Regions from separate parts of the Streptomyces sp. NPDC055025 genome, predicted to be linked through region 1. Evidence: riboswitches for the same ligand, from Rfam matches in the RefSeq annotation. Region 1 holds a riboswitch; each other region holds the start of a gene.
The links. Region 1 has a riboswitch for S-adenosylmethionine ahead of ACWGDX_RS24510 (aminotransferase class V-fold PLP-dependent enzyme). Riboswitches for the same ligand answer to the same signal wherever they lie in the genome.
Positions count from the first base shown of each region.

Region 2: another riboswitch for S-adenosylmethionine. It lies ahead of ACWGDX_RS36940 (putative leader peptide); the one in region 1 lies ahead of ACWGDX_RS24510 (aminotransferase class V-fold PLP-dependent enzyme).
Region 3: another riboswitch for S-adenosylmethionine. It lies ahead of thrC (threonine synthase); the one in region 1 lies ahead of ACWGDX_RS24510 (aminotransferase class V-fold PLP-dependent enzyme).

Region 1 covers NZ_JBSGVS010000041.1:40,995-46,353, reverse strand. The annotation lists gene qcrB (cytochrome bc1 complex cytochrome b subunit) at 1-438, shown strand, start outside; gene trpD (anthranilate phosphoribosyltransferase) at 625-1,695, shown strand; SAM riboswitch class IV at 1,911-2,028, shown strand; gene ACWGDX_RS24510 (aminotransferase class V-fold PLP-dependent enzyme) at 2,251-3,660, shown strand; gene ACWGDX_RS24505 (Lrp/AsnC family transcriptional regulator) at 3,682-3,963, opposite strand; gene ACWGDX_RS24500 (rhomboid family intramembrane serine protease) at 3,960-4,670, opposite strand; gene ACWGDX_RS24495 (hypothetical protein) at 4,822-5,064, shown strand; gene ACWGDX_RS24490 (NYN domain-containing protein) at 5,098-5,359, shown strand, end outside.
Region 2 covers NZ_JBSGVS010000100.1:1,271-6,629, forward strand. The annotation lists gene ACWGDX_RS36930 (NtaA/DmoA family FMN-dependent monooxygenase) at 1-185, opposite strand, end outside; gene ACWGDX_RS36935 (LLM class flavin-dependent oxidoreductase) at 207-1,415, opposite strand; gene ACWGDX_RS36940 (putative leader peptide) at 1,608-1,775, opposite strand; SAM riboswitch class IV at 1,823-1,933, opposite strand; gene ACWGDX_RS36945 (glutathione S-transferase C-terminal domain-containing protein) at 1,898-2,776, opposite strand; gene ACWGDX_RS36950 (hypothetical protein) at 3,026-3,163, opposite strand; SAM riboswitch class IV at 3,202-3,310, opposite strand; gene ACWGDX_RS36955 (TerD family protein) at 3,696-5,359, shown strand, end outside.
Region 3 covers NZ_JBSGVS010000018.1:41,129-46,487, reverse strand. The annotation lists gene ACWGDX_RS13955 (cold-shock protein) at 1-59, opposite strand, end outside; gene ACWGDX_RS13950 (ubiquitin-like small modifier protein 1) at 446-721, opposite strand; gene thrC (threonine synthase) at 821-2,107, opposite strand; SAM riboswitch class I at 2,125-2,252, opposite strand; gene ACWGDX_RS13940 (glucosyl-3-phosphoglycerate synthase) at 2,487-3,551, shown strand; gene ACWGDX_RS13935 (hypothetical protein) at 3,590-3,952, shown strand; gene ACWGDX_RS13930 (alpha,alpha-trehalose-phosphate synthase (UDP-forming)) at 4,073-5,359, shown strand, end outside.

The DNA of each region.
Region 1 (5,359 bases):
TCGATCAACGCGATCACCTGGTTCGTCCGGGTCTTCTTCTTCGTCGGACCGGTCGTCGCCTTCGTCGTCACCAAGCGGATCTGCCTGGGCCTCCAGCGCCGCGACGCGGAGAAGGTGCTGCACGGACGCGAGTCCGGTGTCATCAAGCGGCTGCCGCACGGTGAGTTCATCGAGGTGCACACCCCGCTGGACCAGTCCGATCTGCACAGGCTGACCGCCCACGACCAGCACAAGCCGGCCGAGATCGGCCCGGAGGTCGACGAGAACGGCGTACGGCGCAAGGTCGGCCCGGCCGAGAGGCTCCGGGTGAAGCTGAACAAGGGCTACTACGGCGAGGGCAACCAGATCCCCAAGCCGACGGCCGAGGAGTACAACGAGATCGCCGCCGCGCACGGCCATGGGCACGAGGAGATCACCAGCGGCCACAGCAAGCACTGATCCACCGGTTCGCCACCACCGAGGGCCCCGGCCCGGTCTCCCCGCGAGGGGGACCGGCCGGGGCCCTCGGCGTGGGACCGTCCGTACTGCGGGCATCCGTCCTGCCGGCCGGGCGTACGCCGATAGGCTGGTGGCGCGGGCCTCGTACGGTCCGCACACCCGTCCCGGAACCCACCAGGAGCGAGCATGAGCGCTGTGACCCCCGTCGGAGGCGACACCGTGGCGGACCGCACCTGGCCGGGCGTGCTGAACCCGCTGCTGCGCGGCGAGAGTCTGGGCACGGAGGACACGGCGTGGGCCATGGACCGCATCATGAGCGGCGAGGCCACCGACGCGCAGATCGCCGGGTTCGCGGTCGCCCTGCGGGCGAAGGGCGAGACGGTCGAAGAGGTCTCCGGCCTGGTGCGCGCCATGTACGCGCACGCCAACACCATCGAGGTGCCGGGCCGTACGGTCGACATCGTCGGCACGGGCGGCGACCTCGCCAGGACGGTCAATATCTCCACCATGGCGGCGATCGTCGTGGCGGGCACCGGCGCCAAGGTCGTCAAGCACGGCAACCGCGCCTCCTCGTCGGCGAGCGGTGCCTCGGACGTACTGGAGAAGCTCGGCGTCAATCTGGAGCTGACCCCCCAGCGGGTGGCCGAGGTCGCCGAGGAGGCGGGCATCACCTTCTGCTTCGCGGTGAAGTTCCATCCCGCGCTGCGGTACGCGGCCAAGGCCCGCAAGGAACTCGGCGCCCAGACCACCTTCAACATCCTCGGCCCGCTCACCAACCCGGCGCGGGTCAGGGCCCAGGCGGTGGGTGTGGCGGACGCGCGGATGGCGCCGATCGTCGCGGGTGTGCTCGCCGAGCGCGGAAACTCGTCCCTGGTCTTCCGCGGCGACGACGGCCTGGACGAGCTGACCACCACCGCGACATCACGGGTGTGGGCGGTACGGGACGGCAAGGTCACCGAGGAGGCCTTCGACCCCCGGGACGTGGGCCTGGAACTGGTCCCGGTCGAGGCGCTGCGCGGCGCGGACGCGTCGTACAACGCCGATGTGGCCCGCCGGCTGCTGGCCGGCGAGACCGGCCCCGTACGCGACGCGGTGCTGCTCAACTCGGCGGCGGCGCTGGTGGCCCTGGACCCGACGGACGACCCCCTAGCCCTCCAGCTCGCGGCGGGTATCGCGCGGGCGGCGGAGTCGATCGACTCGGGCGCGGCGGGGCGCACGCTGGAACGCTGGGTGGCGGCGAGCCACCGCGACGCCTAGGCCCTGTACGCCTAGGCCCTGTACGGCTGGGCCCTGTACGGGCCAGGTCCTGTACGGCTCTGGCGCGGGTCGCCTCCCGGTCAGGGGGCCGTGGTGCGGGGTGCGTTGTCGGGGTGGGCCGGTTTTCGAACCGCCCACCCGCCGCGCCCCGCACACGTCCCGTATCGCGGACACCCGTTGGGGCGCGCGGCACCCTGTGCCATAATCTTGGACCAGGTCATGAGTGACAGCGATTAAGGCCCCGGCTCGCTGTCCGGCAACCCTCCGTCCGTGGCGGGGTGCCCCGGGTGAAGACCAGGCCGTGGGCAGCGAGGTCCGCGGCAAGCGCGGACCCCTCGCACCTTGGGGTCCTGGTCCTCAAGGGAGCAGTCTCGTGAGCAAGCGAATGTGCTAGGGCCTGTCCGACAGGCCCCAGGGGTTTTTCGACCCCTTCTTCAGTACGCCTCCATGCGTCGAGGCACCCCCCGTCACCGCCCCCGCGGCTCCGTCGAGCCGTGGTGCCGCCGTGCGGGTTCCTGAAAGCCGTTCCGACTTGTCCCGCCGGGAGATATCGCCATGTCCGCATACCTGAACGCCGCCGCCCCGACCACCGCCACCGCGACCTCCGGCACCGCGACCTCCGGTACCGACCCGCTGCCCGTCCTCGGGCGTGATGTCACCGTGCCGCTCGTCACCGGCGGCGAGGTCAGCTACGCCGCGCTCGACTACGCCGCCAGCGCCCCCGCCCTCCAGCGGGTCTGGGACGACGTGGCCGCGTACGCGCCGTACTACGGCAGTGTCCACCGCGGCGCCGGCTATCTCTCGCAGCTCTCCACCGACCTCTTCGAGAACAGCCGCCGCACGGTCGCGGAGTTCCTCGGCTGCCGCCCCGACGACCAGGTCGTCTTCACCCGCTCGACCACCGACTCGCTGAACCTGCTCGCCGCGGTGCTCCCCGCCGACTGCCAGGTGTTCGTCTTCGAGACCGAGCACCATGCCTCGCTGCTGCCCTGGCGCGAGGCCCGGGTCAGCTATCTGAACGCCCCCCGCACCCCCGCCGAGGCCGTCGCCACCCTGGAGCGGGCGCTCGCGGAGCGTGACCCCCGGGGTCCGGCGCTGGTCTGTGTGACCGGGGCCTCCAATGTGACCGGCGAGCTGTGGCCCGTACGGGAGCTGGCCGCCGCCGCGCACACGCACGGCGCCCGGATCGTGCTCGACGCCGCGCAGCTCGCCCCGCACCACCCCGTGGACATCGCCGGGCTGGATGTCGACTGGGTCGCGTTCTCCGGGCACAAGCTGTACGCGCCCTTCGGCTCCGGGGTGCTCGCGGGCCGTGCCGACTGGCTCCAGGACGCGGAGCCCTATCTCGCGGGCGGTGGCGCCAGCCGCGCGGTGGCCCGGCGGAGCGACGGCGGGGTCGATGTCGCGTGGCACACCACCGCGGCCCGGCACGAGGCCGGTTCCCCCAATGTCATCGGGGTGTACGCGATCGCCGCCGCCTGCCGGGCGCTCACCGAGGCGGGCTTCGACACCCTCGTCGACCGTGAGCGGCGGCTCGTCGCCCGAGTGCGCGCGGGTCTCGCCGAGGTGCCCGAGGTCAGGGTGCTCTCGCTGTTCGGCGACGACGCCCCGCGCGTCGGTGTCCTGTCGTTCGTGGTCGAGGGATGGAACAGCTCGCACTTCGCCGCCGCGCTCTCCGCGGAGTACGGCATCGGTGTACGGGACGGTCTCTTCTGCGCGCACCCGCTGGTGCGGACCCTGCTGGGCACCGACCCGCAGGACCCGGGGGAGTGCGGCGCCCCGGAGGCCGAGCCGGGCGAGCGCTCGCTGAACGCGATCCGGGTCAGCTTCGGCGCCGGCACCCCGGACGAGCACGTGGACCGCTTCGTCCGGGCCGTACGGGAGCTGGTGAGCCAGGGAGCGCGCTGGAACTACCGTACGGAGGACGGCCGTTGCGTCCCGGACCGGGACGGCGCCACGGCCTGACGCACGGAGCCGCAGGCGGCCTTACGCGTCGAGTCCGATGGCGAAGGCCGCTTCGAGGTCGTGCTGTGAGTACGTACGGAACGCCACATGCGTGTCCGTGGCCTCGACACCCTCGATCCTGCTGATCCGGCCGGGGATCACATCCGCCAGATCGTCGTGCCTGGCCACCCGCACCATGGCGATCAGGTCGTACGTACCGGTCACCGAGAAGACCTCGCTGACGCTGTCCAGCGCGGCGATCGACTCCGCGATCTCGGGGATCCGGGCCACGCTGGTCTTGATGAGCACGATCGCGGTGATCACGGTTGACGTTCTCCCTCGGTGGCCGCGGTGTGGTCTCCCACTCTATCGGTACGCCAGTACCGCCCCCAGGCGTAGAGAAACCCGGTGGCGAAGCCCACGAGGTGCGCGAGATAGGCCACGCCGGGACCCGAGCCCGCGCCGCGCGCCGCCAGCCACTGGATCGCGAACCAGAAGATCAGCACGATCCAGGCGGGAAAGCGCAGCGGCAGGAAGAACAGGAACGGGAAGAGGCTGGTGACCCGGGCCTTCGGGAAGAGATAGAGAAAGGCGCCGAGCACCCCCGAGATCGCGCCCGAGGCCCCCACCAGCGTCTGGTCCGAGGCCGCGTTCACCATGGCGTACGTGAGCAGGGCGAAACAGCCGACGGTCAGATAGAAGAACAGGAAGTGCGCCCGGCCCAGCCGTTCCTCCGCCATCGCGCCGAAGACGAACAGAAACAGTATGTTCCCCAGCAGATGCAGCCAGCTTCCATGGACGAAGAGCGCCGTCAGCGGGGTGAACAGGGCGCGTGGGGAACCGCTCAGCAGCTCGACCGGGATGACGCCCCACCGTTCGAAATACAGGCTCTGCGCGTCGAGGAGCGCCTCGCCTCTCCCGTACGCCGGGTTGAACCCCGACGACGGACTGAACAGGAATGCCAGACAGCAGAGGCCGATCAGCGTGTGGGTCACCACCGGTCCGTCGGCCGTCGTCCGCGACGTATTCACCGACAGAGCATGGCTTACCGGGAGTGAAGGGTACAGAGTGCCTCGCCGCTCCCTGGGGTGGCCCGGAGGCCGTAGGGTTGCAAGGAGTACATCCGCTGTTCGACGGCGCGCCGCGGGCGGCGGCGGCAGGGACGACGAAAGAGGACGCATGATGACGACGGTTCCCCAGCCGACGGCCGCCACCCGGTGGCGCTGCACACTGTGCGGCAATCTCACGCGTTTCGACGTGACGCGGTCGTCGAGGGCCGTCGAGTACGTCCATCTGGACCTGGCGGGGGAGCCGAGGGTCGAGGAGCGCGAGGTGGTCAGTGAGACCATCGAGTCGGTGCGCTGCCGGTGGTGCAACGCGGTGGATCAGATCGAGCTGGTGGACAGGCCGGGCGCCGGTTCCTGAGGGAGCCGCCCGAAAGGGTATGGGGTGACGGATGTGGAGCAGGCCGCAAGCGGTGCTGAGCCGGCCGGCGCGGCCGGCGGTGACGCCGCGGAGGCGCTGGACCGCCCGCTCCCGGACGGGGTACGACGCAGGGTCATCGCGCTGGTCTCGGACGCCTTCGGCGGTCTGACCGTCACCGAACTCCCCGCGCAGCTGCGCCAGTACGCCCGGTTCACGCCCAACAGACGGGCCAAGTTCGCCGGTAACGCGATGGCGGCCGCCCTGGAGAGCGATCCGCTGTTCCGGCAGCGGATCG
Region 2 (5,359 bases), on a different contig from region 1:
CGCAGCCCCTCGGCGAGAAAGAGGAAGTCGAACTTGGCGCGCTCGGCGGTCCGCGCGAAGTGGACGAACGAGCTGAACTCGACGTGGCTGCCGGCCTTCGGGTCGCTCCATACGGTGGTGTTGTTGACGCCGGGGAAATGCGCGGCGAGGTGGATCTGCTTCAGCGGCTTGGCGGGCTTGCTCATTGCTCGTACGGTCCTTCCGGCTCAGACGGCGGCGTAGCGGTTGGCGGGGCGGGGCAGTCCGAGCAGTCCGCGCAGCGTGCTCGCCCCGTACGCGGTACGGAAGGCGCCGCGGCGCTGGAGTTCGGGCACCAGGTGGCGGGTGATCTGCTCCAGGTCGTACGGCAGGGCGCCGGGGCGCAGCCGGAAGCCGGTCAGCCCGGCGTCCCGCCATTCCTCCAGCAGGTCCGCGAGCCGCGCGGGCGACCCGGTGAAGACGCGGGCGTCGCTGACGTACTCGGCGCCGGCGCGTTCGTCCAGACGGGCCTTGCGGCCGGCGGCGGCACCGGGGTCGTTGTCGAGGAAGACCACCAGGTCGCCGAAGACGTGCACGGTCTCGTCGGCACGGCCGGCGGAGGCCTGTGCCGCGCGGATCTCGGCCAGGACGGCGCGGGCGTCGTCGGCGTCGCCCGGGGTGACGAATCCGACGTCGGCCGAGCGCGCGACCAGTTCGTACGGGACGGTCGCGTGTGCCAGCGCGGTGACGAGCGGCTGCCCCTGGGGCGGGCGCGGGGTGATCGAGGGGCCCTTCACACTGAAGTGCGCGCCCTCGAAGTCGATGTAGTGCAGCTTGTCGCGGTCGATGAAGCGTCCGGTGGCGACATCGCGGATCTCCGCGTCGTCCTCCCAGCTGTCCCAGAGCCGGCGCAGCACCTCGACATAGTCGGCGGCCTCGTCGAACAGCTCCTTCACCCAGGGCCTGCCCGTCGCCCCGGCCAGGTCCTCGGTCCGCAGGCCCGGGACCGTACGGCGGCCGAAGTGCGCGGCCTCGTCGGCGCGTCCGGATACCCTGACCTGGATTCCGGCCCGTCCGGTGCTCACATAGTCGAGGGTGGCGATCGCCTTCGAGAGATGGAAGGGCTCGGTGTGGGTGACCACGGCGGTCGGGACCACCCCGATGTTCCGGGTCGGCGGCGCCACCCGGGCGGCGGTCAGCACCGCGTCGAGACGGCCCCGTACCTGGTCGGTGCGCTCGTCGGGCTCGACCTGACGGGAGGTCTGGAGGCTGAGCGAGTCATCGATGGTCACGAAGTCCAGCAGCCCCCGCTCGGCCTCGGTGACCAGGGCGGTCCAGTACCGCGCGGTGAGCAGTTCGGCGGGCCGGGCGTCGGGCTCCCGCCAGGCCGCGGGATGCCAGCCGGCGCCGTCGAGGGCGACGGCCAGGTGGAGGGGTGCGTGTGCTGCTCGGGGCATTGGGCGTACCGCTTCCTGTGAGCATGCCGAAACTCGTCCGCGCCCGTGCTCGGCCGGGGTGGAGGATCGGCGGGAGGGGAGGATCGGCGAGAAGGGAGGAACGGCGAAAGGGAGGAACGACGAAAGGGCGGAGAAGAAGGCCGGAGGAGAAGGCCGGGCGTTCCGGGCCCGCGAGGATCCGACGGACAGGGCCTAACCGACGGACAGGGCCTGGCCGGCCGGACAGGCCTGGTCGGCGAAGTGCCGCGCGGCGGCGGACTCGTAGGCCGGACAGAGCGCGGCGGCGACGCGCTGGAGATCGATGTGCCGCCGTGAGTACATGGCGGTGGTGACCAAGGGCCGCTGGGGAGTTCCCCGCACTGCCGTCACCTCCATCCCGTCCGTCCCGGTCGGCTCGCGCCGTCCCGGGCCCGCTCGCGGAACCGTCTTCGGCTCCGCCGGGCCGTCACCCGGAGCGCTCCGCCGCGTGGCGGGGGCGCCGGTCAGCAAGCCAGGGCCTGACGCCGGCACTCATCACCCGCCGGCACCGTGGCCCGGCTCCGGTCTCCGGCTCCGGCACAGTCCTTCTGGGTGGAACACACGTCCTCACCGCCGTGTTCCCGCTTTCCCGCCGTACGCGGAATTTCCTGGAAGGCCGGATGGGTCCCCAGCCGCCGTACGTACGACCAGAGGCGGTCACCGGCGGCCACGCGCCGCAGGGCGTCGACGTCCAGGTGGACGAGCGCGACCCACAGATCCACGTCCGCCGCCGTCAGCGTCTCGCCCAACAGATAGGGGTGCGAGGCCAGTCGGCGCTCCAGGAGATCCAGCGCCTGGTCCTGGGCGAGGCCCTCACCGAAGCCCCCGCCCAGGCCCTCACCGAGGAGTTCGCGGACGGCGTCGATGTCGGCGGCCAGGGCGGCGGGCCGCAGACGGGGCAGATCCGCGTCGTCCTGGTCGGTGAAGTGGACGGCGAGGTCGTCGAGGATGTCGGGGGCGTGGTTGCTCACCACCCGTCCGCTCCACAGGTCGCACAGCGCGGGCACGGTCAGCGGACCGTCGTAGTGGTGCCGGGTGGTCTCGTAGGCCGTGCGCAGCGCTGTGACCGCGTCGGAGCCGCCGGACCCGGCCGGAAGGCCGTCGGACCGGGACGGGAGGAGTGTGGTGCTGATCGAGTCCTTGAGCCCGAGCAGACCGAGGGTGATCGAGATCCGCAGTGAGAGCGGACAGCCCAGCGAGAGATACAGGTGGTAGCGGTGTGCGACCGGGTAGTAACCACCGCCGGGACCGGCGCCGATACGGTCGCGGAAACGCGGGGGTGTGCCGGGGTGGGAATCGCGAAGTGCCGACGGGAAGGACGTCTGTGCAAAGGTCTCGGACATGGCACTCTCCAGGGATGCGGTGGAGCCCCGGTGGCTTCTTCGGCGCCGGTGGCCGTACGGAAGGAGGGTCCGGCGGCGCGCGGCAGCGCACAACGCCCGGACCTGGCAAGGCGATCGCGGAACGGTCAGCCTCGGACGGCAGGCATGAGGCCGGTTCGGCCGACCCGGCCGGCATGAGGCAGGCCCAGGCTCAGGCGCCCGGCGGGCAGCCGGCTCGACGGCCGGCTCGACGGCCGGAGCGCGGCCGGCTCAGACAGCCGGCACGCAACCGCTGCGGAGCCGCAGCAGATCGATATGGCGGCGCCTGGTCAGCAGGCGCGGACGCGGCAGCGGCGCCGACCGGAAGGTCCGACAGACGCTCTCGCTCTTCTTCGCTGTCCTGCGCATCTCCGCCGGTCCCGTCCTCGGGCCTCGCGGAACGAGCGAGACCGCACTTGCCCCACCGCCCGGGTGGGACCTGGTCGTCACCCGGGGCACCCCGTCGCGGTGGAAGGGTTGCCAGTCAGCGGGCCGGGGCCGGTGACCCACCCGAACAGGGACTCCGCGCGGGCGAGCGCTGACAATCGTGACCGTCGCCAAACAGTCTGAGCGCGCTCCGTTGGACCGTCAAGGAGTCGGAACAAGGCAGAACGGCCGGATTCGGACGGGCGGACGGGCCCGTCGGGCGGTCCGGAGAACAGGGAAACCTCGACCGCGGTCCGGGACCCGGGACGCCGTCCACATATCAGGGAACACCCGCCGTGCACCGGGGGAATCAGTACTCAAACCCTTAATCGCCGCATTGGCACTCTAGGGGTGTGCATCCCACGCTAAGGTTCACTTCGCACATGGGGAGTGTGCCGTGGATCACATCGCACGATCGGTCGGCCCGTGTAGCGGGCCCGGCGCGGTCGCATGGCTGGGGGGCCGCATGCTGGAAATGGTCAAGGGTGCCAATGTCGGACTGGACGCCCTGAGCGAGGACATCAGTTCAGTGGTCCTGAGCTTGGCATGGCGCAGCGCGACAGGGGACGGGGACGCTGATGTCTCCCTGCTGCTGGTGGGTGGGGACGGGAAGGTGCGCAGTGACGCGGACTTCTTCTTCTACAACAACCCGGCATCGGCCGACGGCAGCGTGCAGTTGCTCGGCAAGACACCGACGTCCGACGGCAGCGAGGACCGGATCACTCTCGATCTGAGCGCCATGTCGGCGGGTGTGGAACGCGTCGTCCTGGCGGCCAGCAGGTATGGCGGCGCGCGATTCGGTGATCTGGACGAGCTGCGCGTCACGCTCGCCGACCGTACCGGCGGGCCCCTTCTCACGTTCTCCATCGATGACGCGGGGGTGGAGAGCGCCTTCATTTTCGGTGAGCTGTACCGGCGAGGGGAGGGGTGGAAGTTCCGGGCCGTCGGCCAGGGGTACGAGAGCGGTCTGGCGGGTCTGGCAACGGATTTCGGCATTGATGTGGACGACGCGTCCGAGGAGGAACCCGAAGCGTCGGTGGAGGACGCCGCCCCGGTGCCTTCCGCCGCCGTGCTGGACACTCCGGCCACGGAGCTTCCGGCGACGCCGCCCGCGCCACCGGCGGCCCCCGAAGTCGCCGGTGTACCCGCGCCTCGGCGTCCCCGTACCGCCAAGAAGAAGGTCGTACTTCCCAGGACGGGCGGGAAGTCACTCGCCGAGAATGACGCGTGGCGACGTGCCCGGCTCTTCCCCGTCCCGTCCCTCAAGAGCGACCGGGAAAGGGAGACGCGGGCGACATCCGTCCTTCTTTCGGTGATGGCCCAGGTGCCGGAGTTCGGGCGCAGGCTCACCGCCGCGTTCGGCGCTCCCGCCGGCCGCACGGAGACCTTCACGGAGGTCTCGCTGCCGCATGGGGACACGCCCAAGCGCCCCGATGGCGTCATTCGCGTCGAGCGTGCCGGGAAGTTGTGGACCGCCTTGGTGGAGACGAAGACCAATGGCAACGCGCTCAAGACCGTACAGGTGCAGGACTACATGGACATCGCGTCGAGGCGCGGCTACGACGCAGTGATCACCTTGTCGAACGACGTGGCTCTGGACGGCAGGCCCTTGGTGGACGTCAAGGTGGACGGCCGGCGCAAGCACAAGGTGGCGCTGTGGCACCTGTCCTGGGCGGAGGTCGCTCACCAGGCGCAGATGCTGATCCGTCACGAAGGCGTCGGCAACGCCGCGCACGCGTGGCTCCTCCTCGAACTCTTGCACTATCTCCAGCACGAGAACTCCGGCTGTCACGGTTTCCAGAACATGGGGCCCGCCTGGGTACCCGTACGCAAGGGAATCGACGAGGAGACACTCTGCCAGGGCGACCCGCACGCCATCCAGGTGGTCGAGAGCTGGGAACGCCTCGTCCGCCAGGTCTGTCTGCGGCTCGGCGGTGAACTGGGCCAGAAGGTTCTGCCCGTACAGCGGGCCAAACGCGGCACCGACCCGCATACCCGCCGTGTCACTCTGGCCGACCGTCTCTGCGAGGACGGCCGCCTGCACGCCGAACTCCGTATCGACGGCACGCCGGGTTCCCTGTTCGTCGCCGCAGACCTGCGCACCGGCAAGCTGCGTACCTCCATCGACATCCCTGCCCC
Region 3 (5,359 bases), on a different contig from region 1:
ACCGCGATGAAGCCGTAGCCCTTCTCCGCGTTGAACCACTTGACGGTGCCCTGAGCCATGCCTAACTCCCCTATTACTGGCCCTTCCAGGGGCCACACTTCGCGCCGGAACGCGTCGACCGCGGCTGAATGTATCTGCCCAACTGCCCTCTGCAACAGGTCAATCGGACGAGAATTATGGGCATGGCCGAACACGCATAGCGACGAATTCGCTGCGTTCCCGGGCAAGTCGGGCCGGGCAAAGCGCACCTAAAGTGCAAACAGCGCGATGACTTCAGCCCTATGTTGTCGCGTTCTCATACGCGCGCCGGATGGGCGGCGGAGGGGCGTTCCCACACTCTATCGCGTTCAACCATAAAGAATGGCTCCCTCCGCTTCTCTTGCGGAGGGAGCCATACCGGTCACCCGGTGTCGCCACGAAAGGGGCGGGCCCGGGGGCCCGTGAGTCAGCCTCCGGCGACCGCGGGGATGATCGAGACGCCGGCGCCCGCCGGGGTCGCGGTCTCCAGGCCCTGCTCGAAGCGGACGTCGTCGTCGTTCACGTACACGTTCACGAAGCGGCGCAACTTGCCCTGGTCGTCCAGGACCCGCGCGGCGATACCGGGGTGGCTGGCCTCCAGGGACTGGATGACCTCGGAGAGGGTCGCCCCTTCGGCCGGGACCTCGGCCTTGCCGCCGGTGTACGTACGGAGAATGGTGGGGATGCGGACGTTGACGCTCATGTTGGGTGTTCTGCCTTCCGTCTTCCGTGACGTCGTCGGGGTCGGTGGGCCGGATCGCGGGTGAGCGGGCCGGGCCGGGTCATCGGGCCGGGCGGCCGGTCAGCGGGCCAGACCGGCGTCGCGGAACGCGTCCAGGCTCGGGCGGATGGTCGCGGTCGGGCCCGTCGTCGGCGCCACCGCGTCCAGGGTCTTCAGTCCGTCACCCGTGTTGAGGACCACGGTCGTCAGCGCCGGGTCGAGCACTCCCGCCTCGATCAGCTTCTTGGTCACGCCGACGGTCACCCCGCCCGCGGTCTCCGCGAAGATGCCCTCGGTGCGCGCCAGCAGCTTGATCGCGTCGACGATCTGCTCGTCGTCGACGTCCTCGACCGCGCCGCCGGTGCGACGGGCGATGTCCAGGACGTACGGGCCGTCGGCCGGGTTGCCGATCGCCAGGGACTTGGCGATGGTGTCGGGCTTCTGCGGCCGTACGACATCGTGTCCGGCCTTGAAGGCGGTGGACACCGGCGAGCAGCCCTCGGCCTGGGCGCCGAAGATCTTGTACGGCCTGTCCTCCACGAGCCCCAGCTTGATCAGTTCCTGGAGACCCTTGTCGATCTTCGTGAGCTGCGACCCGGAGGCGACCGGGATGACGATCTGGTCGGGCAGCCGCCAGCCGAGCTGCTCACAGATCTCGTACGCGAGTGTCTTGGAGCCCTCGCCGTAGTACGGACGGAGGTTGACGTTGACGAAGCCCCAGCCCTCGCCCAGGGGATCGCCGATCAGCTCCGAGCAGAAACGGTTCACGTCGTCGTAGTTGCCCTCGATGCCGACGAGTTCACCGCCGTACACCGCGGCCATGACGACCTTGCCCTGCTCCAGGTCGTGCGGGATGAACACACAGGAGCGGAAGCCGGCGCGGGCGGCTGCGGCGCCGACCGCGCCCGCCAGATTGCCGGTGGAGGAGCAGGAGAGTGTGGTGAAACCGAAGGCGCGGGCGGCCTCGACGGCGATGGCGACGACACGGTCCTTGAAGGAATGCGTCGGATTGCCGGAGTCGTCCTTGATGTGCAGGGAGCCGGTGATACCCAGTTCACGGGCGAGATTGTCGGCCTTGACCAGCTTGGTGAAACCGGGGTTGATGTTCGGCTTCGAGGCCACATCGGCCGGGACGGGCAGCAGTGACGCGTACCGCCAGATGTTGTCCGGGCCGTCCGCGATCCGCTTCTTGAGCTCTTCGGGGGAGCCGCTCGGCAGGTCGTACGCGACTTCGAGCGGCCCGAAACAGCTCGCACAGGCGAAAAGGGGACCGAGCTCGAATCGCTCTCCGCATTCGCGGCACGAGAGGGCGGCGGCGGGTCCGAGATCAACGGTGCCGCTGGCGTGGTGGACGGTCTGCACAGCCATGATGGCGAGGCCCTTTCTCCTCATCTTCCTTACGACGCGTTTCGCCGCAAGACGGAATTGGCACCTTCCCCACCGTGACCTCGCGGTCGGCGGGAGGGTTGCCGGGACTTCAACGGGCCGTTCCCTCAGTCCCTCTGGATGAGCGCTATGGCACCGGACCAGGTCCGGCGCGTTTTTCCGCGTTACGACCCCCGGCATGCGGCGGTCATACGTGTTGTTCAAGACTGTAACCGAAGGAGCGGACGGTTGAGATAGTGGTCCGCACCGCGAGATGGATCACGTTCGACCGGATTCGCGGGTCGCGTCCCACCGGGTTCCGGCCCGGTTCCCGACCGGATTCGCGGGTCACGTTCATGGAACACGTCAGGGAGTACCGACCGTGCTGGAAGAGGTGGAACGCTGGCTGACCAGGCGTTCCTGGTCAGCGGCCGACCGTACGCTCGACCGGCTCCTGGTGGCGAAGGCCGCGCGCGGCACCACGGTGAGCGTGGTGCTTCCCGCGCTCGACGAGGAGGCGACGGTCGGCGCGATCGTCTCCGTGATCCGGCGCGAGCTGATGGAGCGGGCGCCACTCGTCGACGAGCTGGTGGTGATCGATTCCGGCTCCTCCGACCGTACGGCGGAGGTCGCCGCGGCGGCGGGCGCGCGGGTGGTGCACCGGGACGCGATTCTGCCGCGGCTGCCCGCACTGCCCGGCAAGGGCGAGGTGCTGTGGCGGTCACTGCTGGTGACGAGCGGCGATGTGGTGTGCTTCGTGGACGCCGATCTGCGGCGGTTCTCGGCCGACTTCGTGTCCGGGACCGTGGGACCGCTGCTGACCGATTCCGATGTGCACTTCGTGAAGGCGATGTACGACCGCCCGCTGCGGGAGGACGGGACGGACGGTGACGGCGCGGACGGTGACGGCGTGGGCGACGTGGGCGCGGACGACGTGGGCGTGGGCCGCTACGGCGCGGGCGGCGGCACGCGCGACGGCATGGGCGGGGCGGCGGCCGGCGCCCAGGGCGGGCGGGTGACCGAGCTGGTGGCGCGTCCGCTGCTGAATCTGCACTGGCCTCAGCTGGCGGGGTTCGTCCAGCCGCTGGGCGGGGAGTACGCCGCGCGCCGCTCACTGCTGGAGCGGCTGCCCTTCCCCGTCGGGTACGGCGTGGAGCTGGGGCTGCTCGTGGACGCGCTGCACACGGTCGGTCTGGACGCGCTGGGGCAGGTGGACGTGGGGGTGCGGTTCCACCGCCACCAGGACGACCGGGCGTTGGGGCGAATGGCCGCGGCCATCTACCGTACGGCCCAACTGCGGCTGTCCCGGGCGCACTTGGTACGGCCGGAGCTGACGCAGTTCGACCGGGGCGAGCACGGCTTCGTACCGCGCACCTACTCCGTGGACACGGAGGAACGGCCACCGGTACGCGAGATCGCGGAGTACACGTCCGGACGCGCGGCGTAACCGCGGATCACCTCACCGATTGCCTACATTGCGCCCTTATGAGGGCAAAACATCTGATTATCTGCCGATTCTTCGGGGTGCTGGCCGGGACGCTGGTGCTGCTGGCACCGGGACAGGCGTCGGCCCTGGCACACGTACCCCTTCAGGGGTCCGGGCCCCTGCGGATGCCGGTCCACGAGCCTTTCCACAAGCCTTTCCACGAGCCTTTCCGCGGTCCTCTCCACGAGCCGCTCCAGGAGCTTTCCCACCAGCCCCCGCACGAGCCGCTCTACGGGTCCCTGCAAGGGCAGCTCGCGGACACCGGAGGGGCGGCCGAACGGCTGTGGCTGCTGGGCGGGGTGGCGCTCGCGCTGACCGGCGCGGGGGTGGTGGCACTGGCCGCGACCCGCGGCCGCCGCTAAGGGTTGTCCCGTAGGCCCTGTCCGGCGGACAGGACCTCAAGGACGGCGGGCCGCCGCACCGGGCGCAGACCACACCGTCCGTACGTTTGAGCGTTTACGCGACGGGCTAGGTTTCGCCACATGGTTACCGAGCCGCCCTCCCGGGCCCAGGTCCTCGTCGCGTCCAACCGCGGCCCCGTCTCGTACAGCGTGCGCGACGACGGCACGCTGACGGCGAAGCGGGGCGGCGGCGGGCTGGTGTCCGGTCTGTCGGCCATCGGCGCGGACGCGGACGCGGTGTGGGTGTGCGCGGCGCTCGGGGACGGCGACCGCGAGGCGGTACGGCGTACGGACGGCCGGCTCGACCCGGCGGACACGGGCGGCCAGCGGGTCCGGATGCTGGGGATCGCGCCCGAGGTGTACGAGGACGCGTACAACGGCGTCGCCAACTCCACGCTCTGGTTCGTCCACCACCTGCTCTACCAGACCCCGCTGGAGCCGTCCTTCGGCCCGGATTTCCGCGCGCGATGGGCCTCGTACGAGACGTACAACCGCGCCTTCGCGGAGGCGCTGGCGGACGAGGCCGCGGAGGGCGCGGCGGTCCTGGTGCAGGACTACCACCTGGCGCTGGTGCCCGGGATGCTGCGGGCGCTCCGGCCCGATCTGCGGATCGGTCACTTCTCGCACACGCCATGGGCCCCGGTGGACTACTACCGGCTGCTGCCCGACGACATCGGCCGCCAGCTTCTGCGGGGCATCCTCGGCGCGGACCGGGCGGCCTTTCTGACCCGCCGGTGGGCGGACGCCTTCACGGCCTGCTGTACGGATCTGCTGGGCGGGACCGGCAACACCAGGATCGGTGTGCACGGCCTGGGCACGGACGCCGACTTCCTGCGCGAGCGCGCGCACCGGCCGGATGTGGACGAACGGATCGTCACCCTGCGCGAACAGATCGGCCGTCCGGGGGACGCCGCCGACGGCTCGGACGATCTCCGGAAGACCATCGTCCGGGTGGACCGTACGGAACTGTCCAAGAACATCGTCCGCGGTCTGCTCTCCTACCGGCAGCTCCTCGTGGACCACCCGGAGTGGCGCGACCGCGTCGTCCATGTCGCCTTCGCCTACCCCTCCCGGCAGGATCTGGCGGTCTACCGCGACTACACCGCCGAGGTCGGACGGGTGGCCGACGCGGTCAACGCCGAGTTCGGCACGGAGAGCTGGACCCCGGTCGTCCTCCATGTCCGGGACGACTTCGCGCGCTCCCTGGCCGCCTACCGGCTGGCGGACGTGGCCCTGGTCAATCCGATCCGGGACGGGATGAACCTGGTGGCGAAGGAGATCCCCGTGGTCTCGGAGCGCGGCTGCGCGCTGGTGCTCTCCCGGGAGGCGGGAGCGTACGAGGAGATGGGTGAGGACGCCCTCGCGGTG